Regions from separate parts of the Kosakonia sp. YIM B13571 genome, predicted to be linked through region 1. Evidence: predicted binding sites of a transcription regulator. Region 1 holds the regulator's gene; the other holds the start of a gene.

What was found. The regulator PhoB, encoded in region 1, activates phosphate uptake and scavenging genes when phosphate is short. The targets are predictions, from matches to a motif close to CTGTCATAAAACTGNCNNAT.
Region 2: a site for PhoB is predicted at 4,774-4,793, ahead of phnC (phosphonate ABC transporter ATP-binding protein). Genes of this name have one in related genera too.

The regions. Positions count from the first base shown of each region.
Region 1 is NZ_JBHZPL010000001.1:925,626-937,630, reverse strand. It holds gene proC (pyrroline-5-carboxylate reductase) at 1-117, opposite strand, end outside; gene ACFX4O_RS04530 (YaiI/YqxD family protein) at 251-712, shown strand; gene aroL (shikimate kinase AroL) at 984-1,508, shown strand; gene yaiA (protein YaiA) at 1,559-1,750, shown strand; gene ACFX4O_RS04515 (AroM family protein) at 1,966-2,643, shown strand; gene ppnP (pyrimidine/purine nucleoside phosphorylase) at 2,732-3,016, shown strand; gene rdgC (recombination-associated protein RdgC) at 3,062-3,973, opposite strand; gene mak (fructokinase) at 4,073-4,981, shown strand; gene sbcC (exonuclease subunit SbcC) at 5,015-8,155, opposite strand; gene sbcD (exonuclease subunit SbcD) at 8,152-9,354, opposite strand; gene phoB (phosphate response regulator transcription factor PhoB) at 9,553-10,242, shown strand; gene phoR (phosphate regulon sensor histidine kinase PhoR) at 10,264-11,562, shown strand; gene brnQ (branched-chain amino acid transporter carrier protein BrnQ) at 11,969-12,005, shown strand, end outside.
Region 2 is NZ_JBHZPL010000010.1:116,551-128,555, forward strand. It holds gene ACFX4O_RS19635 (ABC transporter permease) at 1-1,082, opposite strand, end outside; gene ACFX4O_RS19640 (ABC transporter substrate-binding protein) at 1,171-2,259, opposite strand; gene ACFX4O_RS19645 (DUF3592 domain-containing protein) at 2,563-2,934, opposite strand; gene ACFX4O_RS19650 (DUF3592 domain-containing protein) at 2,966-3,349, opposite strand; gene ACFX4O_RS19655 (hypothetical protein) at 3,367-4,038, opposite strand; gene ACFX4O_RS19660 (hypothetical protein) at 4,266-4,715, shown strand; gene phnC (phosphonate ABC transporter ATP-binding protein) at 4,841-5,683, shown strand; gene phnD (phosphonate ABC transporter substrate-binding protein) at 5,719-6,660, shown strand; gene phnE (phosphonate ABC transporter, permease protein PhnE) at 6,744-7,616, shown strand; gene phnE (phosphonate ABC transporter, permease protein PhnE) at 7,613-8,494, shown strand; gene hdeA (acid-activated periplasmic chaperone HdeA) at 8,546-8,860, opposite strand; gene gadC (glutamate:gamma-aminobutyrate antiporter) at 8,902-10,437, opposite strand; gene ACFX4O_RS19695 (glutamate decarboxylase) at 10,474-11,859, opposite strand.

The DNA.
Region 1 (12,005 bases):
CGGCGACGGGGTATAAACCCAGATTTGCCCCGGCAGCACCTGGCCGCTGGCAATCAAGCCGCCAACAATCGCTTTGCCCATGTTTCCGCAGCCGATAAAACCGATTTTTTTTTCCATCACATCCGTCTCTCTGCTTGTAAATGTTTGTGCGATATAGCTTAACGTGGATTGGCGGTGAGGGCGAAAGGATCTCTCCTTTCCCCGACAGGAAATTAAAGCGACAATGCGCCGCAAACAGAAAGGAGCAACGATGGCGATTTGGGTTGATGCGGACGCTTGTCCGAACGTAATCAAAGAGATTTTATTTCGTGCTGCCGAGCGTACACAGACGCCGTTAACGCTGGTGGCGAACCAAAACCTGCGCGTGCCGCCGTCACGGGTGATCCGTTCCATCAGGGTGCCCGCTGGTTTTGACGTCGCTGATAATGAAATTGTCCGGTTGTGCGAGGCCGGTGATTTGGTTATCACGGCGGATATTCCGCTGGCGGCAGAAGTGCTGGCAAAAGGCGCGGCGGCGCTAAACCCGCGCGGCGAACGCTACAGCGAGGCGACTATCCGTGAAAGGCTGACGATGCGTGATTTTATGGATACCCTGCGCGCCAGCGGTATTCAGACCGGTGGCCCGGATAGCCTGTCACAGCGGGATCGCCAGCAATTTGCCGCCGAGTTGGATAAATGGCTGCTGGCCGACAAGCGTCGCCAGTGCGAGTAAATTCTGCGCATTCCAGCATGATGTGATACTGTTTGCCGCCTTGCGGGCTTGCCAGCCTGTGTTACATTCAGTAAGGTTGCCGCGACACGTACTGCCATAGAATCTTTACAGATGAAACCCAGATTCAGTCTGGCTTTACTTGAAGTTTTTACTGCGGCAGCCATAGAACTGTAACGTTAATTTTACGATGAATTTCGTACTAGTTTGGTGATATCATCGCTGTCTTATTTTCCGTCCTGCACTGCGCGGGACCCGGAGGGAACACCTGCTCATGACGCTCCCCATTTTTCTTATCGGCGCACGTGGTTGCGGTAAATCGACGGTAGGTCGAACGCTGGCGCTGGCGCAGGGATGCCAGTTTATCGATACCGATTACTGGTTGCAGGAAAATGCCCAACAGACCATCGCTGCGATTGTTGAACAAGAAGGGTGGGACGGTTTTCGCGCACGGGAAACAGCCGCGCTGGAAGCGGTTTGTGCGCCATCACGCGTGGTGGCGACCGGCGGCGGGATTATTCTTAGCGAATACAACCGCCGTTTTATGCGCGAACACGGCGTGGTGGTTTATCTCTGCGCGCCGGTAGATGTGCTGGCTGAGCGGCTGCAGGCGTTTCCAGAAGAGGGGCAACGCCCGACATTAACCGGCAAGCCCATCAGTGAAGAAGTCAGTGAAGTGCTGGCGCAGCGCGATGCGCTGTACCGTGAGGCTGCGCATTATGTGGTAGATGCGGCGCAGTCGCCGGATAAGGTGGTGTCTGATATTGAAGCGGCATTGCAACTGGCGCGCGCCAGTTAGCGAAACGTTTGTCTATACTTATTGCTCGACCCGCAAAATGAGGAAGAGCTATGCCGACCAAACCGCCATACCCGCGTGAAGCCCGCATTGTCGCCGTTGAAAAAGGCGCGAACAGCCCGACCGTTACCTGGTATGAACTGCGCGCCGACCATCCGAAACCGGATACCTTAATTAGCGAACACCCCACCGAGCAGGAAGCTCTGGACGCCAAACTGCGTTATGAAGATCCGGACAAAAGTTAAACCGGATCTTTCAGGCTGGATGATTTCCTGAACATTACAAAAACGGAACTACGTCACATTTTTAAACTGGCTGAATAACAACCAGCGATTACTATTTCATTGTTACTGGAATTTATATGAGCACGGGAGTGGCATGTTCTCTTTACACAACAGCAGTCAAAACGGCGTGATTGAGAGCGAATAAGAACAAGCAGTGATGAAAGGCGGTAAGTAAAATGAGTGCGTCCCTGGCGATCCTCACCATTGGTGTGGTTCCGGTAAAAGAGATTTTTCCGCTCCTCGCGGAGCATGTTTCAGAAGAGCAGATTACCCATCTCAGCCTGCTGGGAAAAATGGATCCGGACGAGGTACGCCGTGAATACGCCGTTGACGCCGGGGAGCACGCCATTCCCACACGATTAAGCGATGACAGCCTTGGGATGGTTTCCCGGGAGAAAGTGGAGCGCGATCTGCAAGGCGTTATCGAAGTGCTGGATAACCAGGGTTACGATGTCATTTTGTTGATGAGCACGGCTGACATCCGCGGTTTTGTCGCGCGTAAGGCTATTTTGATTGAGCCACAGCGCATTATTCCGCCGCTGGTTGCTTCCATTGTTGACGGGCACCAGGTGGGCGTGATGGTGCCGATCCCCGAATTGATGGCGCAGCAAAAGAAAAAATGGCACGTGCTGGAAAAGGAACCTTATTACGTGCTGGCTCATCCTTACCTGGCGACAGAACAGGAATTAATTGACGCGGGCAAAGAACTTATTGAGCGCGGTGCGGATGTACTCATGCTCGATTGTCTTGGTTTCCATCAATATCATCGCGATTTACTGCAAAAAGCGCTGGATGTACCCGTTTTATTATCGAATGTGCTGGCCGCGAGGCTGGCATCTGAACTGCTGGTGTAGGCCTGCAAGCGTGTGAATTTCTCGTGACAGAAGCAAAGCCCGCCCTCTATAGTGTTTTTCCATACATTTTGTTTATAAGGGCCAGTTCATGCTTCAAAGTAACGAATACTTTTCCGGTAAAGTGAAATCCATTGGTTTTACCAGCAGCAGCACTGGCCGTGCCAGCGTTGGCGTCATGGCTGAAGGGGAATACACTTTCAGCACCGCGCAGCCGGAAGAGATGACGGTGGTAAGCGGCGCGCTGAATGTGCTGCTGCCAGGCGAAACCGAATGGAAAGCTTACGCCGCGGGTGAAGTGTTCAACGTACCTGGCCATAGCGAATTTCATTTACAGGTTGCAGAACCGAGTTCTTACCTCTGCCGTTACCTGTAATGCAAAACGCCCGGAAAATCCGGGCGTTTGTCTATGGGGAAAAAGCTAGCGTTGCGCTTCGCCGCCTAAGCCTTCCACCAGGTTTTGAATCAATGCCGCCAGCTCGCCGGTCATCAGAATAAAATCGGCATCGAAACGCTGGGCAAAATCTTCGCGGTCGATATCTTCATTCTGATCGCGCAGCTCATCGCAGAATTTCAGCCGCTTCACGGAACCGTCATCGCACATCAGGAACTGAATACGCTGCTGCCAGTCGAGCGCCAGCTTGGTGACGACTTTGCCCGCTTCAATGTGTACGGCGATTTCATCGCTCACCAGATCCTGCTTTTTCGCACGGATCACACCGCCATCTTCCAGCATCGCTTTCAGCTCTGCTTCGTCCAGCAACTGGAAACCCTGCGCCACCGTACCGGAACGCACCCATTCGGTCAGCGTCAGTTCGATAGGATTTTCCATCGCCAGCGGCACTACCGGCAGCGAGCCGAGACTTTTACGCAGCAACGCCAGCGTGTCTTCCGCTTTTTTGGCGCTGGCACAATCGACCATAATCAGACCATTCACGGTGTCGATCCACATCATGGTCTGGCTGAAACGGCTGAACGCACGTGGCAGCAAGGAGTGCAGCACTTCGTCTTTCAGCGAATCTTTTTCTGTTTTCTTAAGCTTGCGACCCTGCTCGGCTTCAAGACGGGAAATTTTCGCTTCCAGCGCCTGTTTAACCACCGGCGTTGGCAGAATTTTTTCTTCTTTACGCGCGCAGATAATAATCTGACCGTTGTTGCTATGGGTCAGCGCGTCGCTGTGTGAACCCATCGGTGGAACCCATCCGGTTTTCGCCATATCCTGACTACCGCATGGAGTAAACGATAGTGGGGCAAGCTGTTTTTCCATCTCTTCCGCACGCAGCGCCACATCGCGGCTGAGACGGTATACCATTAAATTTTTGAACCACAGCATGATTTTTTCCACGGCCTTGTCGTTAAATGCAGCGGGCATGATAGCGAATTGTCGCCGCCGTTGCATTGCTAATGCGTGGTCCACTATGAGGAGTTTGATGTGCGTATCGGTATCGACTTAGGTGGTACAAAAACAGAAATCATCGCGCTGGGCGAACAAGGCGAAGAGTTGTTTCGCCACCGCCAGGCCACGCCGCGTGACTATTGGCAGACCATTGAGCTAATCGCCTCGCTGGTGGATCTCACGGAAAAAGAGACCAGGCAGCGCGGCACGGTGGGCATGGGCATTCCCGGTTCGATTTCGCCTTACACGGGTGTGGTGAAAAACGCTAACTCAACCTGGTTGAACGGTAAACCGTTCGATAAGGATTTGAGCCAGCGGCTGAATCGCGAAGTGCGGCTGGCAAACGACGCCAACTGCCTGGCGGTATCCGAGGCGGTGGACGGCGCGGCAGCTGGGGCGCAAACGGTGTTCGCGGTGATTATCGGCACCGGCTGCGGTTCCGGTGTGGCGCTTAACGGGCGCGCGCACATCGGCGGCAACGGCACCGCCGGTGAGTGGGGGCACAATCCGTTGCCGTGGATGGATGAGGACGAGCTGCGCTATCGCACCGAAGTCCCCTGTTATTGCGGCAAGCAGGGCTGTATTGAAACCTTTATTTCAGGCACCGGCTTTGCCACGGATTACCAGCGGCTTAGCGGTAAGGCACTCAAAGGCAATGAGATCATGCGTCTGGTCGACGAACAGGATGCGGTGGCGGAACTGGCGATTAGCCGGTACGAGCTGCGGCTGGCGAAATCGCTGGCGCATGTGGTGAACATTCTTGACCCGGATGTGATCGTGCTGGGCGGCGGCATGAGTAACGTCGAGCGGCTTTACCAGACCGTACCGGTTCTGCTGCGCAACTGGGTGTTTGGCGGTGAGTGCGAAACGCCGATCCGCAAAGCGCTGCACGGCGATTCCAGCGGCGTGCGCGGCGCGGCGTGGCTGTGGCCACAGGGCGAATAAACACCGAGGGCGCGGTTGAACGCGCCCTCTTTTTTAATTCACCGCGAATTTCCCGTCGAGTTTGCTGTAGCCCAGCCCATTAATTTTCTTCACTTTGATCTGCACCGGAATGCGCTCTTTCATCGCTTCGACATGGCTAATCACGCCGATGGTTTTGCCGCTGGCGTTCAGCGCGTCAAGGGCATCCAGCGCAGTATCCAGCGTTTCACTGTCCAGCGTGCCGAAGCCTTCATCGAGGAACAGTGAATCAATGCGGGTTTTATGACTCACCAGATCGGAGAGCGCCAGCGCCAGTGCAAGGCTGACCAGGAAACTCTCGCCGCCGGAAAGGGTGCGCGTATCACGTACCGCGTCCGCCTGCCAGGTGTCGACCACTTCCAGTTCCAGGGCGTCGCTCTCTTTACGTTTCAGCAAATAACGGCCGTGCAGGCGATTAAGCTGGTTGTTCGCCAGCCAGACGAGGTTATCGAGTGTTAATCCCTGGGCGAATTTGCGGAATTTATCTCCCTCTTTGGAGCCGATAAGCGCATTCAGGTGTCCCCAGTCGTCATACAGCACGCTGGCATGCGCCATCTCCTGCAGCACATTTTGCTGGCGCTTGCGGTTATCTTCGTCCTGCTTCAACTGTTGACGGAATTCACCCTGGCGGGTGGTATTTTCCCGAAGTTGCCGCGAAACGCTTTCCAGCGTCAGGCTGATACTCTCCAGCGTGGCATTCGGGGCAAGCGCAGCAGGCGGTTGCGCCTGATGCGCACTCAATGCCTGTTCAGCGCTATTCGCTAATGCCTGTTTCTGCTGACATTCGCTGTCGAGCTTCTGGCGTAACTGCTCAAGGCGATGGCGTTCAGGCTCGGTGAGTAGGGCGTCAAGAAATGCCTGATGATCGGCGAAAACGCTTTTTCCCAGCGCATCGGTAAATTGTTGCTCCAGCGCGCCTGCCGTTTGCTCCTCTTGCGCCAGTTGCTGATGTAAGGTTTGCCACTGGCTTTCCAGCGCAAGACACGCATCGTGTACTTTTCGCCAGCCTTCCAGCGCCACTGTCTGCCCGTCGCTGGGTATGTCGCTTTCCGGTAGTGTGTCGAGGATCGGCGTAAGTTGCGTCATTTTTTCGTGCATCGCACTGAGCTGTTGCTGCTGGTGTTGCCACTGCTCGGCTTCCTGCGCGCGCGCCGCCAGCCACGGCTCCTCTTCGCCTTCCGGCGGCAGCGCCAGATCCAGATGTTGCAGAGTGGTCGCCAGCTTTTCACGGCGGCCAACCACGGCTTGTTGATATTGCTCGCTTTGTTGATAAAGTTCGCGGATTTGCAACTGCAATGTCTGGCGCTGGTTTAGCAAGTAGAGCTGATGTTCATACGCATCCTGCGCACTTTGCCAACTGGTGAGTTCACGATGCGGCTCCAGCGTGACGCTCAGCGCAGCGCAGGCTTTCGCCCACTCCTGCAACCAGCTTTGCTCCTCTTGTTGCAGGTTTTTAACTTCGCGCTCATCTTTTTCGTAGCGTTCAGCCAACCCTTTCAGCCGCTCGCCAAGCGCGACGCCATCCTCTTTGACCTGGCGGACTTCGAGATCCAGCGCGCTGCGTCGCGCCTGATTGACGCCTGGCTCAAGAGTTTGATAATGCGCAACTGCCGGATGTTCGGTTGCGCCACACAGCGGGCAAGGGTGACCGGGTTGCAGGCGCGCACGCTCGCTTTCCAGATCTTTGATCCGATTTTCCAGCTCGCAAATGGTCGTGACTTCCGTCAGTAGCTGGTTTTTCTCTTTATACAGTTCGCGTTTGCGCGCCAGCTCAACGCTGATTTTTTCCTGCTCGGCGCGTAAATCCAGCAAGCTCTGCTGGCGCTGTGCCAGCTGCTTGCGTAGCGGAGCAAAACGGGCATGCAGAGCGGTAAGCTGCTGACGAAGCGGGCGGTTTTGCGCGCACAGCGCCATTGCCGCCGCGGTATCTTCCTCGCTCATCTCCAGCGTTGACGCAGGCAAGGTGCGCAGTTTCGTCTCGTGCGTCTGCACGCGCTGTTGCAGTCCGAGCCACTGTTTTTTCTCCTCTTCCAGCTGGTTGAACAACACGCGCCAGCCGGTTAATTCGCTTTGCCAGCGCTGAAAACGGGCATTTTCAACAAGCCAACTTTCCAGCGTTTTTTGCGTTTCCTGCAATGTTGCATGCTGCTGTTGGGCGCTAAAGCGAATGCGTGCGCGCTGTAACAGGCTGGCATGTAAGCGAGTATTTACTTCTTCGCTCTGTGTTCGAGTGCGGAGCAGCGCTTTACGCTGCTCCTCAAGCCGATCCCACAGCGGGCGCAATTGCAGCGCCGGTTGCGCGCGTTCCAGCGCCGCTAACTGCGGCTGGGCACCGGCCAGCGCCTGCTGTGCCTGTACCAGCGCGGCCTGTGCGCGTCCGCGTGCGGCACGTAGCTCCGCATCGCGGTTCAGCCAGTTTGCCTGCGCCTGTATGTCGCGCTGACCCGCCAGTAAAAGTTGCTCTTCGTCAGTGAGTGCCTGCAAACTTTGCGCAAGCTGCTGGCGCTGCTCATCATTAAGTAGCACTACGCCTTCGGCCTGTGCCTGCAACTTCTCCAGCCGGGTTTTCGCCGCTTTGTGTTTTTCAAACACCATGGCGGAAATCTGCCCATAAATCTCGGTGCCGGTCAGCTCTTCCAGCAGCTCGGCACGTTCGCGCGGTTTCGCATTGAGGAACGCGGCAAACTGCCCCTGCGACAGCAGCATGGAGCGGGTGAAACGGCCATAATCCAGCCCGGTTAGCGAGGCAGTAAGATCAAGTTTATCTTTCACTTTATCGGCAAGTATTTTGCCGTCGGCGCAGACCGCGAGTTCAACGCGCGGGGCTTGCAGGTTGCCATCCGGCAGCCCACGGGCGCGGCTCTGGCTCCAGAAGGCGCGATAGGCGACGCCTTTCACTTCAAACTCCACTTCAGCCAGGCAGTCGGCGGTATCGCGGGTCATTAAATCGTTTTGCGATTGCGAAAGGGTGCTAAGACGCGGTGTTTCGTGATACAGCGCCAGGCAGATGGCGTCGAGCAGGGTGGTTTTCCCCGCACCGGTCGCACCGGTAATGGCGAAAAGGCCATTGCTGGCGAACGGCTCTTCGGTGAAGTCTATTTTCCACTCGCCTTTGAGCGAGTTCAGGTTTTTCAGCCGCAGGCTCAGGATTTTCATGCCTCATTCTCCTCATCCAGCGCCTGGCGTGCTTCGCTGAAAAGCGTGTGCAAACGCGCACTTTGTGTATCGTCGAGTTCTGCCAGCGCAAGGCGACGGGCAAAAACCTCTTCCACTTTTAATTCGTTTAAGGTTTCGCGTAACTCGCCGGAGAGAATTCGTTCGCGTTGTTCGCGGCTGCGGCGCACCAGCAGCACTTCTACCGGCAAATCTTCCGTCAATTGCTGGATTTTGCGCTGCATGTCCGTCAGATATTCATGGCTTTCGATTTCGATATCCAGCCATACAGGGTGCTCAGCGGGCGCGTCTCGCCACTGCTCTAACTGGCGGCAGATGTCAGCAAAATCGCCTTTGATCACGGCTAATGCCTGCGTTGCTGGAACCTCCAGCGTCGTGACTTCGGCGAGTTTACCCCCGGAGAATGTCACCAGATTGACGCTTTTGCTTTTCCCGGTTTCATCAAAACTCAACGCAATGGGCGAGCCGCAGTAGCGGATATGCTCCTGGCCGCCAATCTTCTGCGCCCGATGAATGTGGCCGAGCGCGATGTAATCCATGCGGGGAAAATTCTGTGCAGGGAATGCGTCTAACGTGCCGATATAAATATCACGCACCGCGTCACTTTTGCTGGCACCAACAGTGGTTAAATGACCGCTGGCAATAATGGGCAGCGGCTTGTCACCGCGCAGTTCACAGGCCTCGGTAAACTGCTGTTGATAGTAATCGGTGATCGCCGCCAGCAAATGTTGCTGTTTTTGTTGCCCGGAAAGCCCCGCCTGGCTAACGGTAATGTCGCGTGGGCGTAGAAATGGCACCGGGCAAAATACTGCACCGGGTTCGCCATCGCGGCAATTTAGCAAGAACGGCTTCTCGCCTGCACTGGCGATTACCGTGGTTTTCAGGTAAGCGAGGATCGCTTTCGATTCATTCAGCGTGGCCACGGAATCGTGATTACCCGCCAGCACAATAAGCTGGCAGCCCGTTTGCTGGAGTTTAACCACAAAGCGGTTATAGAGCTCGCGCGCATAGCTTGGCGGGGAACCGGTATCGAAAATATCGCCTGCGACAATAATGGCATCAACCTGATGCGTTTCGGCGGCGGCGAGCAGCCAGTCGAGAAAAGCGTCATGTTCGGCGGCGCGGTTTTTACTGTAGAAGTTTTGACCCAGATGCCAGTCTGAAGTGTGAATGATGCGCATAGCGGTTCCGTGGCGAAAAAGCGTAAAGCAGATTATAAACATTAAGCAGATGAGGGACATAACCGAACGCAAATTTGCGTTGTCACACAGCCACCGCACGGGTCATATTGCGGTCATCTTATTCATAAATCTGTCATAAAACTGACGCATAATGGCGCCGCTATCTATACTGACGACTTAATTAAAACAGGGCGAATTATGGCGAGACGAATTCTGGTCGTAGAAGATGAAGCACCGATCCGTGAAATGGTGTGCTTCGTGCTCGAGCAAAATGGTTTTCAACCGGTGGAAGCTGAAGATTATGACAGCGCGGTGAACCAACTTAACGAACCCTGGCCCGACCTGGTTTTACTGGACTGGATGCTGCCTGGCGGTTCTGGCATTCAGTTTATTAAACATCTTAAACGCGAAGCGATGACCCGTGATATTCCGGTGATGATGCTGACCGCGCGCGGGGAGGAAGAGGATCGCGTTCGTGGTCTGGAAACGGGGGCGGACGATTACATTACCAAGCCATTTTCACCGAAAGAGCTGGTGGCGCGTATCAAAGCTGTGATGCGCCGTATTTCACCGATGGCGGTGGAAGAGGTGATAGAAATGCAGGGGCTGAGCCTCGATCCTTCCTCACACCGTGTGATGACGGGTGAAAATCCGCTGGATATGGGACCGACAGAGTTTAAACTCTTACACTTTTTTATGACTCACCCGGAACGTGTTTACAGCCGCGAACAGCTGCTGAACCACGTATGGGGAACCAACGTTTACGTTGAAGACAGAACCGTGGACGTGCATATTCGCCGTCTGCGCAAAGCGCTGGAACACAGCGGCCACGATCGTATGGTGCAAACAGTGCGCGGCACGGGATATCGTTTTTCGACCCGTTTCTGAAATTTGACAGGAGTGTGACGCGTGCTGGAACGGCTGTCATGGAAAAGGCTGGTGCTGGAGCTCCTCCTTTGTTGTATCCCCGCCTTTATTCTCGGCGCGATTTTCGGTTACCTGCCCTGGTTTTTATTCGCTGCGGTAACCGGCCTGCTGATCTGGCATTTCTGGAATTTACTGCGCCTTTCCTGGTGGCTATGGGTTGATAAAAGCATGACCCCGCCGCCGGGAACGGGAAGCTGGGAGCCGCTACTTTACGGGCTACACCAGATGCAGATGCGTAACAAAAAGCGCCGCCGTGAACTCGGAAATTTGATCAAACGCTTTCGCAGCGGTGCGGAATCGCTGCCGGATGCGGTGATCCTCACCACCGAAGACGGGGCGATTTTCTGGTGTAACGGCCTCGCCCAGCAGATGCTGGGGCTGCGCTGGCCGGATGACAACGGCCAGAATATCCTTAACTTACTGCGCTACCCTGAATTTACGAAATACATCAGGAATCAAGAGTTTGGTCGGCCTCTGCACTTAGTGCTCAATAATGGGCGGCATCTTGAGATCCGCGTCATGCCCTACAGCGAGCAACAACTGCTGATGGTGGCGCGCGACGTGACGCAAATGCACCAGTTGGAAGGCGCGCGGCGTAACTTTTTTGCCAACGTCAGCCATGAGCTGCGCACGCCATTAACGGTGCTGCAAGGCTATCTGGAAATGATGCAGGAGCAAACGCTGGAAGGGGCTCCGCGCGAAAAAGCGCTGCACACTATGCGTGAACAAACTTCGCGGATGGAAGGGTTGGTGCGCCAGTTACTCACGCTGTCGAAAATTGAAGCCGCGCCGACGCTGCCGCCTAACGAAACCATTGATGTACCTATGATGCTGCGGGTCGTCGAACGGGAAGCGCAAACCCTTAGTCAGCAAAAGCACACTTTCAGTTTTGAAGTGGATAACGCGCTTAAAGTGCTGGGCAACGAAGAGCAACTGCGCAGCGCAATCTCTAATCTGGTGTATAACGCCGTCAACCACACGCCACCGGGCACGCACGTTATTGTGCGCTGGCAGCATGTACCGCAGGGAGCGGAATTTAGCGTGGAAGATAACGGACCGGGCATTGCCGCAGAACATATTCCGCGTCTGACCGAACGTTTCTACCGGGTGGATAAAGCCCGCTCGCGGCAAACTGGCGGCAGCGGTCTTGGGTTGGCGATTGTCAAACACGCGGTAAATCACCACGACAGCCGCCTTGATATCGTCAGCGAACCGGGCAAGGGCACCCGCTTTAGCTTTGTCGTGCCGGAACGTCTGGTTGCCAAAAAAGCCGCTTCCTGAAGGCTCTGTCAGCATATCTTTCCAGCGGCCTGCGAAAACAGGCCGCTTTCCCGCACCGTCTACCTCAACTGAAACATATTTTGTACGTCTGCTGCTTTTTTGTTCGCATGATCAGCCATGTGTTTTTCTTATAAATGGAGTATCTGACTGCTTGTTTTTTACAATGCAGCATAACCATCTGGTTTTACGATCCCACCTTGCCTTTAAACGTTATAAGCGTTTAAATTGCGCCCCATACATTGTCAGACCGACTGTGTTTACGTGGTAAATCGAAAAACTATTCTTCGCCACGGTGTACATAAAGCATTTCCCGCTGATTTTTCGCGCAATTGGCGTTTTATTGTTCGGTCGGGAAAGGCCAATAATTCATCACTTTACGACACCACATCCACAGGCAGTAAAACTTATGACCCATCACTTAAAACCACGAGACATTGTTGCTC
Region 2 (12,005 bases), on a different contig from region 1:
ATGGCGCGCAGCAGGTTGGGCTGCTGCCAGATATTGCGGAAGGTATCGAGCGACACTTCGTCCCACAAGGAAACGCCAACGCCCCAGTTGGAGATAAATGCCCGCAGCACGACGCCAATCAGCGGCACGCCGATGGTAACTGTCAGCCACGCCACCACTACCGCACCGGCAACCCAGCGCCATTTACCCAGCGGCAGCGCCCGCGCCTGCGAGGCTTTCCCTTTCATAGTGACAAAACGGTTCGCGGTCCGCATCAGGCGGCGTTGCAGCATCACCAGTGGAATAGTGATACAAATCAGCACCACCGCCACCGCCGCCATTAGGTGGTAAGAGGGCGTGCCCAATTTGTTGGTTAATTTATACAGGTAGGTCGCCAGCACCATGTTGCCTTCCGGGTCGCCCAGCACCAGCATCAGGCCGAACACCTCCAGCCCGAGGAAGAACAGCAGAACGCAGGCGTACAAAATCGAGGGTCGCACCATTGGCAGGCTGACGGCGGTCATCACCTGTAATGGTGATGCGCCAACGGTCCGCGCGGCTTCTTCCACGTCGGAACCGACACTGCGCAGCGCCGAGGAGATATAAAGATAAGCATGAGGAACATGCGTTAGCCCGGCAATCACTACGATGCTAAACATCGAGTAGATGTTCCACGGCACAAAGCCGATTAGCTCCTGCGCCCAGCGTGAGAAAAAGCCCACCGGCCCGGCTGCCACCACATAACCAAAGCCAAGCACCATCGGCGAGACAAAAATAGGCACAAGGATCAGCGGCTCAATAAAACGGCGGCCCGGTAAATCGGTGCGTACCATCAAAAACGCCAGAATGCCGCCCAGCGGAATGGCGATAAACACCAGGCCAAACGCCAGAATAAAGCCGGACTTCAGCGCCAGATAAAAATCCGGATCGGTAAAAATGAACTCAAATGCTTCGAGACTCAGCTCCTTCGAGCGGACAAAAAAAGGCGCCGAGAGAAAACTCTGCACCACAATAAATAACAGCGGGATATAGATAACCAGCGCGGTGATTAACACAATGACGCCGCGCGGCAACCCCTGCCATTTTCTGCGCACACTATTCATACATCATCCCTTTGGTCAGGAACCTCACGCCAACCCGCTGGCTGAGAAAAGGGTTGTGCGTCGGCAAAACGCACAACCAGTTAGGGCGTTATTTAGCGGCAGCGGTGCGCCATTGTTTAATAAATTCCAGACGTTTTTTCGGCTCCAGATACTCCAGCAGCGATTCATCCACCGCAATCGGCTTCAGCGCGTCGCCAAGCTGTTTGGTCATGCCGTCAATGTCGTTTTTGCCTTCAATATCGTTACGCAGCGAGGGAATATCCGCCTGATTGGCAAGAATGCTCTGCCCCTTTTCAGAAAGCACATAGTCAAACCACAATTTCGCGGCGTTGCTGTGCTCCGCTTCGGCGCTGATAAACGAGACGCGCGAAAGCACCAGCACATAATCTTTCGGGTAGGAGATGCCCAGCGAGTTATCGCCTTTCGCACGCGCTTCGGCGTACGAACCCAGGATGTTGTAGCCAATCAGGTTTTCGCCGGAAGAGACGCGCTCCATCATGGTGCCGGTGGAGGACTGCACCGTTAAACCGCCCTTCGCCACATCCGCCAGGTGAGTGAAATAGTCTTTATCGTGTTTGCTGTCTTCCACTGCGAGCATAAAGCCAAGCCCCGATTTTTCGATATCGTAGGTGGTGACTTTGCTTTTGAATTTGTCGGTCTGGCTGGCGATGAGTTTCCCCAGCGCGGTGTGTGAATCCGGCACGTCGCCCGCCGGGATCAGGCGTTTGTTATAGATAAAGACCACCGGCTCGTAGGTGGTGCCGTAGGCTTTTTTCTGCCAGACCGCCCACTTGGGCAATTTATCCAGCTCGGGCGACGCGTATTCGGCAGCATAGTCGGTCGCCAGTTTCAGCGCGGTATCCATTGACGAGCTCCAGACCACATCGCCGCTGCCCCCGCCGGAAGCCTGTTCGCTAAGATAACGGTTGTACAGTTCAGTACTGTTCATATCGTTATATTCCACTTTAATGCCCGGATATTGCGCTTCGAAACCCTTAATCAGCGGTCCTGCGGCTTTGGTATCGGTCGTGGAGTAAATAACGACTTTGCCTTCTTTGGTTCCGGCGTCTACGATTTTCTGGTAATCCGCCGGGTACCCCTGAGGCACGGCAGCCAGCGTAGTGCTGGAAAAGAGCGCCGCCAGCGCCACGGCCAGAACATTTAATTTCTTATCCATGAACAAACCCCTTCGGTATCATTTTTTAAACACAAATTTAACATATAGCGCGCATGCTGACCGATGCAACGCAATGGCTTGTTTTTTCCAGGTTTTGTGACGCTGGCAGGGTTTAATTAATGAGGTTGCAGGTTTGCGTACATTGTTGCGCTAAAGCATTACAGATCAACCAGATAGATCGGTTGTTCTTTGCATCACGAAGTGAAAAAGAGTCAGTAGAAAGGCGAGATGATGACAAGAAGTAATTAAGCCTGGCGATATTTACTTTTATTTATCACGCTTGCGAGATCGAGAACAGAGATATTAATCGCCTAAAATCAGCGGGCGATCATACAACACAATATGCTGTGGATTTTGTGGCGAGTATTTCACGGTCGTGCCATTACCAGCGGCAAAGCGCACGATTTCACGCGGTGTTAGCGCCTTCTTCACGCGCGATTCAACTTCCAGCCCTTCACGCGTTTTAAAGCGCAATACCAGCTCGCAATAAACGGTATATCTGTCCATAAGGTTGGTACGATTCAACGCGATGATATCGGCGTTTGCGCCAATTCCGTGTTTCATCACATGGACTTCGATAAATAGCTGGCGAACCCAGCGCAACGCGCAATAAAGCAGAAACGCCGCCACGGCGGCAACAAAGGCGAAAACAACATAGTCCAGGTGGTACGGCATAAGGTTATTTCCTGACCTGAGAAAGCTGCGTTTAATCGCCTAAAATTAAAGGGCGGTCGGACAGTGCAATACGCTTAGGAGCTTTGGGATCATACTTAAGCGTGACACCATTTCCGGGCTCAAATTGCATAACGTCCTCTGCCGCTAACGGGCGCTCAAGACTCGACTCAACCTCAACACCTTCGCGTGTTTTGAATTTAAAAGTCAGCCTGTAAACAGGCAGCCCTCCCTCAAATGAACCTGCACGACTCCTGGAGACAATAGTGGCTCCAACGCCAACACCATTTTTACGCACATCTGATTCCATCATTGTTTGTCGAATACCCGGTATCACCATCGAGCCGGCCATGATCAAAACTCGAATGGCGACAATAGCGATAAAGAGATAAACGAGATACATCCATCTGAATTCCATTTTACAGCTCCATCATTTTAAACTATTAGCGTCAGAGCCTTAGAATTCCACCGTAACGCTCCGGACTCTAGTAAAACCCCAACCTGCTTGTAATCCAGCGGCACATTTTTCTTTTCAAATGCTTTTGAACTAATAGAAATAACATTACGTGAGATAGCTGTGTTCGCTACACCGATAGACAGAGCTTTATAATCAAACGCAACACCTGTAACCCCTTCCGACGCGCCAGTGACGCTAAGACTATTCCCTGTAACGGCTTCCTTATGGCCACCCACGGTATAAGTTGATTTCGGTGCATCAAGATCGATGGAAACACTGCTGCGCAACGTTATAGTTTGCGGGCTGGTAATGGTAATTGTCCCGTTGTTAACGTTTTGCGTCCAACTGCCGCTGTTAACATTGATTGTCACGCCACCATCAATCGTCTCGGTTTGTCCGCCTTTAACAGAGGTTATCAGCGCGCTGTCGAAGTTTTGCGTCACATTGCCAGTCACATGGTGTAATTCCGTGCCGGTAATATTGGTTGTCCGACCATCTTTGATCGTCACATTGTCGCCACCGCTGGTAATATCCAGCTTGCGTCCGTGCTGGATGGTGGTGGTTTCGCTTTCATTAAATGTTTTGGTTTCCGCTTTCATGACCGTGGTGGTGCGTTTAGCCTGGTAGGTGAAGGTCGCATCTTCTGTCACGTCATCCGTCTGCGTCTTTTTGATAGTGGTATTATGATGACAATAAATTGGTAACCAGGACAATACCAAACCGTTATTACATTAATTTATATAATGTTCAGCTAAAGATTCCGGGTATTTATTTCGCTGTTTCATACACAAAAGTTTACACAGAATACTCACTTTGCCCGGCTTATAGATAAGAATAATCTGAAGATAAAATAATACGCAGCATCGCGGAGTAGTCCATGCAAGAAGCCAATAACGTAGCACTCATCGCGGTGTGTGAAGCAACCCCGTTTTCGCAAGCACAGTCGAAGGTAGAAATTGCAGGTATCGCCACAAATATCATCGTGCCTGGGCTGGTGCTGGAAGCTGCAGTAAAAATAGATGCCTGCCACTCTCTGCTTTTTCTCACCGACGATATTATTTTTGAAGAGTGGCTGACCATGGTGTTGATAGATATCAATCGGGGTGTGAAAGAGATTGTGCGTATTGGTCAGGCGTGGGCAAGCGGGCATTTTGAAAAATTGTCAGTCAAAGAGGAGGAAATAACCTTTCGCTTCCTCGGCGACGCCGAATGGAGGGTAAAAATATCCCTTACCGCCCGTCTGCGTTTTCCTTTCTTTGCTGATCCGCCGGCCGTTCACCGCGCACCGGGTTGGAAAAAATACCTCACTGTCGATTGCGTAAAATAAAGATCCGCAGGCGCGAGCGCCTAAGCCAAACATCCACGTTCATTATTTGTTCGCTTTTCCGTCATAAAACGATCATCCCCCGTGCTCTTAATGGTCGCCAGTTTAATGAAAAATCCGGAAGACTTATGAACAGCGCGTTGGCAGAAATCTCTGAAGACCACTATTCGTCTCTGCATCAATTAAACACCGTACCGAAGCAGAAGGTGCTGAGCGTGAAAAACTTACGCAAAGCCTATAACAAGCACCAGACCGTGCTGCACGACATCAGTTTCGATCTGCACAGCGGCGAGATGGTTGGCGTAATTGGGCGTTCAGGCGCAGGGAAATCCACGTTGCTGCACGTGCTAAACGGCACACACAGCGTCACGTCTGGTGAGATCGTCAGTTTCCCGGAAATGGGCAAGCCGCGTGATGTCACGCACCTGAAAGGCCGCGCGCTGAACCAGTGGCGCAGCCAGTGCGGCATGATTTTCCAGGACTTCTGCCTGGTGCCGCGCCTCGACGTGCTGACCAATGTCCTGCTCGGCAGGCTGAGCCAGACGTCAACACTGAAATCCCTGTTTAAAGTCTTTACCGACGAAGACCGCGCTAAAGCCATCGCGCTGCTGGAGTGGCTGAATATGCTGCCGCATGCCTTGCAGCGTGCAGAAACGCTTTCCGGCGGGCAGATGCAGCGTGTCGCCATTTGTCGCGCATTAATTCAAAACCCATCCCTTTTACTGGCGGACGAACCTGTCGCTTCGCTGGATCCGAAAAATACCCAGCGCATCATGGGCGTGTTACGCGAAGTAAGCGAGCAAGGCATCAGCGTGATGGTGAACCTGCACTCCGTGGAGCTGGTAAAAGAGTATTGCACTCGCGTTATCGGCGTTTCCCAGGGACGGATCATTTTTGACGATCATCCCGCAAGGCTAACGCAGGACGTGTTGCAGGTGCTGTACGGCGATGAAATCAGTCAATTGCATTAATTATTCCTTCCAATGAGACGACACAGGCAATGACAATGAAAAAGCATATTTCTGGCGCATTACGTTTATCGGCATTGATGACAGGTCTTCTGCTGGCATGGCAGGCGGCTGCCGCTGAGCAGCCGAAGGAATTAAATCTGGGGATTTTGGGCGGCCAGAACGCAACCCAACAAATTGGTGATAACCAGTGCGTGAAAGAGTTTCTGGATAAAGAACTGAGCGTGGATACCAAGCTGCGCAACTCGTCTGACTATTCAGGCGTGATCCAGGGTCTGCTGGGCGGAAAAGTCGATGTGGTGCTGAGCATGTCGCCCTCTTCTTACGCGTCTGTGTATATCAACAACCCGAAAGCAGTCGATATCGTGGGTATCGCGGTGGATGACAAAGATAAATCGCGCGGTTACCACTCTGTGGTTATCGTTAAAGCCGACAGTCCGTACAAAAAACTGGAAGATCTGAAAGGCAAAGCATTTGGCTTCGCCGATCCCGACTCAACGTCCGGTTACCTGATCCCGAACTATGCGTTCAAACAGAAGTTTGGCGGTAACGCGGACAATAAATACAACAACTACTTCTCCAGCGTTACCTTCTCCGGTGGTCACGAGCAGGACATTCTTGGCGTGCTGAACGGCCAGTTCGCCGGTGCAGTAACCTGGACTTCTATGGTCGGCGATTACGACTCCGGCTACAGCACCGGTGCGTTTAACCGTTTGATTCGTATGGATCACCCGAATCTGATGAAAGAAATTCGCATTATCTGGGAATCGCCGATCATCCCCAACGGCCCAATCCTTGTGAGCAATAGCCTGCCAGCCGCGTTCAAAGCCAAAGTGGTCACCGCCATTAAAAAACTGGATACCGACAACCACGCCTGCTTCGTGAAGGCGATGGGCGGTACACAGCATATCGGTCCGGGCAGCGTGGATGACTTTAAACAGATTATTGAGATGAAACGCGAACTGGTTAGCGCACGTTAATCCTTCGCCGTATCGATTCCCCGGCCCCTGCGTAAAAACCAGGGGCTTTTATTCGATGGTCATACAGGACGCTACCGCTACGCATGAACAGGTCGAATACGCAGTTTGAGCACTACTATCAGCAAATCAGAATGCGCCAGAAGCGCGACACTGTCGCCTGGTCGCTGGTGCTGCTGGCGCTCTATTTTGCCGCCGGGAACGCGGCGGAATTTAATCTCGCCACCATCTGGCACTCGCTGCCGAACTTTATGGATTACATGCTGGAAACAGTGCCGACGCTGCACTGGTCGGTACTGTTTGCCGACACCCACACCAAAGGCTCGCTGGCGTACTGGGGCTATCGTTTACCGATCCAGCTACCGCTGATTTGGGAAACCCTGCAACTGGCGCTGGCCGCAACGCTGGCGTCATTCGCTATCGCCACCGTGCTGGCTTTTCTGGCGGCGAGCAACACTTGGTCTCCGCCACCGGTACGCTTTACCGTGCGTACACTGGTGGCCTTTTTACGCACCATGCCGGAACTGGCGTGGGCGGTAATCTTCGTGATGGCGTTTGGTATCGGGGCGATCCCCGGTTTCCTGGCGCTGGCGCTGCACACCGTTGGCAGCCTGACCAAGCTGTTTTATGAAGCGGTAGAGAGCGCACAAGATAAACCGGTGCGCGGGCTGGCCTCCTGTGGCGCGACACATCTGCAACGCATTCGCTTCGCGCTGTGGCCGCAGGTGAAACCGATTTTTCTCTCTTATGGATTTATGCGCCTCGAAATTAACTTCCGCTCTTCGACCATTCTTGGGCTGGTCGGTGCGGGCGGCATTGGCCAGGAGCTGATGACGAATATCAAACTCGACCGTTATGATCAGGTCAGCATCACGCTGCTGCTGATTATTACCGTGGTTTTCGTGCTTGATACGCTCTCTGGCCGCTTACGCCAGTGGGTGCTGGAGGGGAAAAAATGACCAACTGGCAAGCCGTACCGAATGTGGAATTGAGCCGCAAATTAAACAGAAAATTGTTCCAGGCACAGGGGCGTTATCTGCGCCGCCTGGGGGTTATCGCCCTCGCCGTGCTGCTCTACTACGTTTGGTTCTTTATGCAGTTCGGCATTCCTGTTGAGCAGGCGCTGACCGGCATGCAGCAGATTGGCCGCTATATTTTGCGCATGTTCGTCTGGCACGATTTTCTCAACTGGCCGTTTGGCTACTACTTCACGCAAATTGGCATTACGCTGGCGATTGTCTTTGCCGGAACCCTGACCGCCACGGTATTCGCGCTGTTGTTGTCGTTTTTTGCCGCGCGCAACATCATGAAAGGCGGCATTGCGGGCATTATCGCCTTTTTCGTGCGCCGCCTGTTCGATATGCTGCGCGGCATTGATATGGCGATCTGGGGGCTGATTTTTGTGCGCGCCGTCGGGCTTGGGCCGCTTGCCGGGGTGCTGGCGATCATCATGCAGGACACCGGCCTTCTCGGTCGGCTATACGCCGAAAGTCACGAAGCAGTGGATCGCTCGCCAGGGCGCGGTTTAACCGCCGTGGGCGCAGGCGGCTTGCAGAAACACCGCTTCAGCACCTTTACCCAATCCTTCCCGACATTTCTGGCGCTGAGCCTGTACCAGATTGAGTCCAACACCCGCTCGGCGGCGGTACTCGGTTTTGTTGGTGCGGGCGGGATTGGTTTGATTTATGCCGAGAATATGCGGCTGTGGAACTGGGATGTGGTGATGTTTATCACCGTGATTCTGGTGGCGGTAGTAATGCTGATGGATAGCGCATCGGCCTGGCTGCGCCGACGCTATATCACTGGCAAGATAGTGCCACTATTTAAACCTGAATAAGTTGCCGGGGCATTGAAGCCCCGGCAGGTTAGCCATAATATATTTTCGCGTTTATATATCCTTTTTTAGTTTGCCCCACTCACCCTCCACTTTGCTTTTGAAAGTGGCTTGTTTGTCTTGTTTACAGGCTTCAATCACGGCGGGCGTGACCGTTTCAATCCCCTGAACATCCACCACCGCTTCTTCAGGTTTGTCCTTATTGTTTAACGCCTCAGCAATGCCGATGGCAGTTGGCTGGAAAGAGGCTTTCAGCGCGAGAAAATCCTCACATGTCCAGCTATTCACGGGTTTACCTTTTTCTGCCGCCTGTGTCGCAGCGGAAACCAGCAGCAAGCTGCCAACGATGATGCTAACGGTTGTCTTCATTCACTTCTCCTTAACGATGACTTATATCATTGAAAAAACTGCTATTCCGTAGATTTCCTAGGGGCTAAATGGTGGGGCGAACGCGCACGTGGATGGATAAAAAAATGTCCTTTCGGCGCATTATCAGCAGTGATGGCGACCAGGGTCACAGCGCCTTGTTTGCCGCGCTTGTCATGCAGCGCGTAGACCAGAAAGGGGAGGATCAGCACAATCACAAAACAGATAACCAGCAGCGTGACGTACTTCTCATCGGCGCTTTCACCACCAATCGAGGCCGGTGGATAAAAAGAGACGATGAAGGCCAGCAGTGACACCAAAAAGCCCAGCCCTGCCATCGCGAGTCGAAATCCGTTTGCGCCGGGAATATGAAAGGTGCGCTTGAGCAGTGGCTGCTTGCGAATTAACTGCATATAGCCCAGGAACAATAAAAAATAGCTACACAGATAAATCAGTACCGTCAGCGTCAGGGCAATCAAGAAGGACATATTGCTCCCGCCACCCGAATTGGTAAGCACCACCAGCGCAACGGATGTCATCAGCAGTTGGCTCACAACCAGCGTCACTGGCACACCATTTTTATTAACCCTGGCGAATGACGCGGGCAATATGCCTCGCTGCGCGGTGACATACATGCCGCGAGACGGTCCAACAATCCATGACGCGATCTCCGCCAGCACACCCAGTACCAGCAGGGCCGCAATCACTTTTACGGCCCAGGAGAGTCCCGCACCGTAATGGGTGATTAATACGCTGAAGGTTTGAACGACCCCGGCAGAAAGGTTGATCTCGTTATGTGGGATCACGGCCGCGACAGACAAGCCACCGATCGAGCTGAGGCAAATCGCGGCGATCATCAGCAGTATCATTGCCAGCGGGTAGTCACGGCCTGGGTTGTTCATTTCGTTAACATACGTAGCCGACGCCTCGACACCCATATAACTCAGAATGAACGCCACAAAAACCACCAGCGTGCCGAGCCGGGTGAAATCTGGGACAAATGTCGACATATCAAAGGTGATGGCCAGCGGCGCACCGCTGAGAAGATAAGCGATGGCCAGCACCACGAGGATAGCGGCAGGCAGCAGGATGCCGCCGAAGAAGCCAAATTTGGCGATTTGCGCGGTATATTTCGTGCCGCCAAATTGGGTAAACGCCAGCCCCCAGAGAATGATTAACGCGGCGAGTGTTTTCGTCAGCGGGTCGCTGTTCAGTGCTGGCCAGTCAAGGATGTAAGCCAGCGCTCCCAGCACGAAGTAGAGCATCGGGATAAAACCGATTGCGATTTGCAGATAACCAAACGAAATCGCCGCAAATCCCCAGCGTTCCCCCAGTGTGTTTGATATCCAGGTAAAGATCCCGCCCTCTTCCCAGCCATCAACGGTGGCCATTTCAGCCGCACACAGGCCAACCGGAATAAACCATAAGATGCCGCCCAATAATAAGAAAAAAACCAGACTAAAACCCGATGTCGCAAACGTCGGGTACTCATACACCGCCATGACCATGGATGCGGTGATAGCAAAAAAACCAATCATGGATAATGACTTAGCCGGAACGCTTTTGTTCGCCGCCTCCATGGCTCTCCTCCTTTTTTTAACGAGACTTTCCGGGCCTCAGGCGTGATTAAAACCGCTGGCTTCTTCAGCACTGAGCGGGCTACTGACCGGATGTCGGGAAAAGTAGTCAAGTGCGCGCTTAATATCGTCCACCAACAAGCTGGCGAGATCATGGCTTACGCCGTGACGCACCAGCACTCGTTGGATGACCAAATCTTCCCGATGGGCAGGCATTGAATAGGCGGGCACTTGCCAGCCACGGCTACGCAGGCGATCTGCAAGGTCATAAAGGGTGTATCCGCCAATGGCTCGCTCAGCGCGTAGCGTCCACGCCAGCGCGGGAATGCCTTGCTGACTGTCGCCATCGAACAAGATTTTGAACGGCCCAAGCTTGTCGATTTCGCGTGCCAGATACTGCGCTGTCTGGTAACAGGCGTTGTGAATTTTCGCGTAGCCTTCCCGCCCCAGACGCAGGAAATTGTAATACTGGGCAATGACCTGCCCGCCAGGGCGTGAAAAATTGAGGGCGAACGTCGGCATGTTGCCGCCGAGGTAATTAACATTAAAAATCAGTTCTTCCGGCAAATCGGCGGCTTCGCGCCATACGACCCAACCGGCACCCAGCGGAGCAAGACCGAATTTGTGGCCAGAGGCATTAATCGATTTCACCCGTGGCAGGCGAAAGTCCCACTGAATATCCGGCGCACAGAACGGCGCCAGAAACCCGCCACTGGCACCATCAACATGGATGGGAATATCCAGGCCGGTTTTCTGTTGCAGATTATCCAGCGCATCATGCACTGCTTTCACCGGCTCATACTGACACGAGAAGGTGACGCCCATCGTCGGGACAACACCAATGGTGTTTTCATCAACGCGCTTGAGCACCTCCTCGGCGTTCATCACCAAACGCTGGCCCTGAAGAGGGATTTCGCGCAGCTCAACATCAAAATAGCGGGCAAATTTATGCCAGCAGATTTGCACGGGTCCGCAGACCAGATTCGGTTTATCGGTAGGTTTGCCTGCAGCAGCCTGTTTTTTTCGCCAGCGCCATTTAAGCGCCAGGCCGCCGAGCATTGCCGCTTCGGATGAACCAATCGTCGAACAACCGAGTGTGTTTTCGGCCTCCGGCGAGTGCCATAAATCGGCGAGCATATGCACACAGCGAGACTCGATGTCAGCCGTTTGCGGGTATTCATCTTTGTCGATCATGTTCTTATCGATGGATAAATCCATCAATGTCCGAATTTCACTGTCGACCCATGTCTGGCAAAACGTGGCCAGATTTTGTCGTGAGTTACCGTCAAGCATCAATTCGTCGCGTACTGCGGCAAAGACATTGCGCGGGTCCCGTTCTTTAGCGGGGAATTGGTGTTTTTCCAGGGACGAAGATAGCTCTAGTGAAGCATAAATATCGTCTATGCCAGGGTATTGCTCATCCATGTGCCCTCTCCTTATGAGTGCATTCGCTAATTCGACATTCCTGAAAAAGCTATAAACCCTGATTTTTATTTTTTCAAATGAGTAAAAATTTGCGAGCCAATCATTAAATAAAGAAAAACAGCGCGTCATTAAGCTGAATTTAAAAG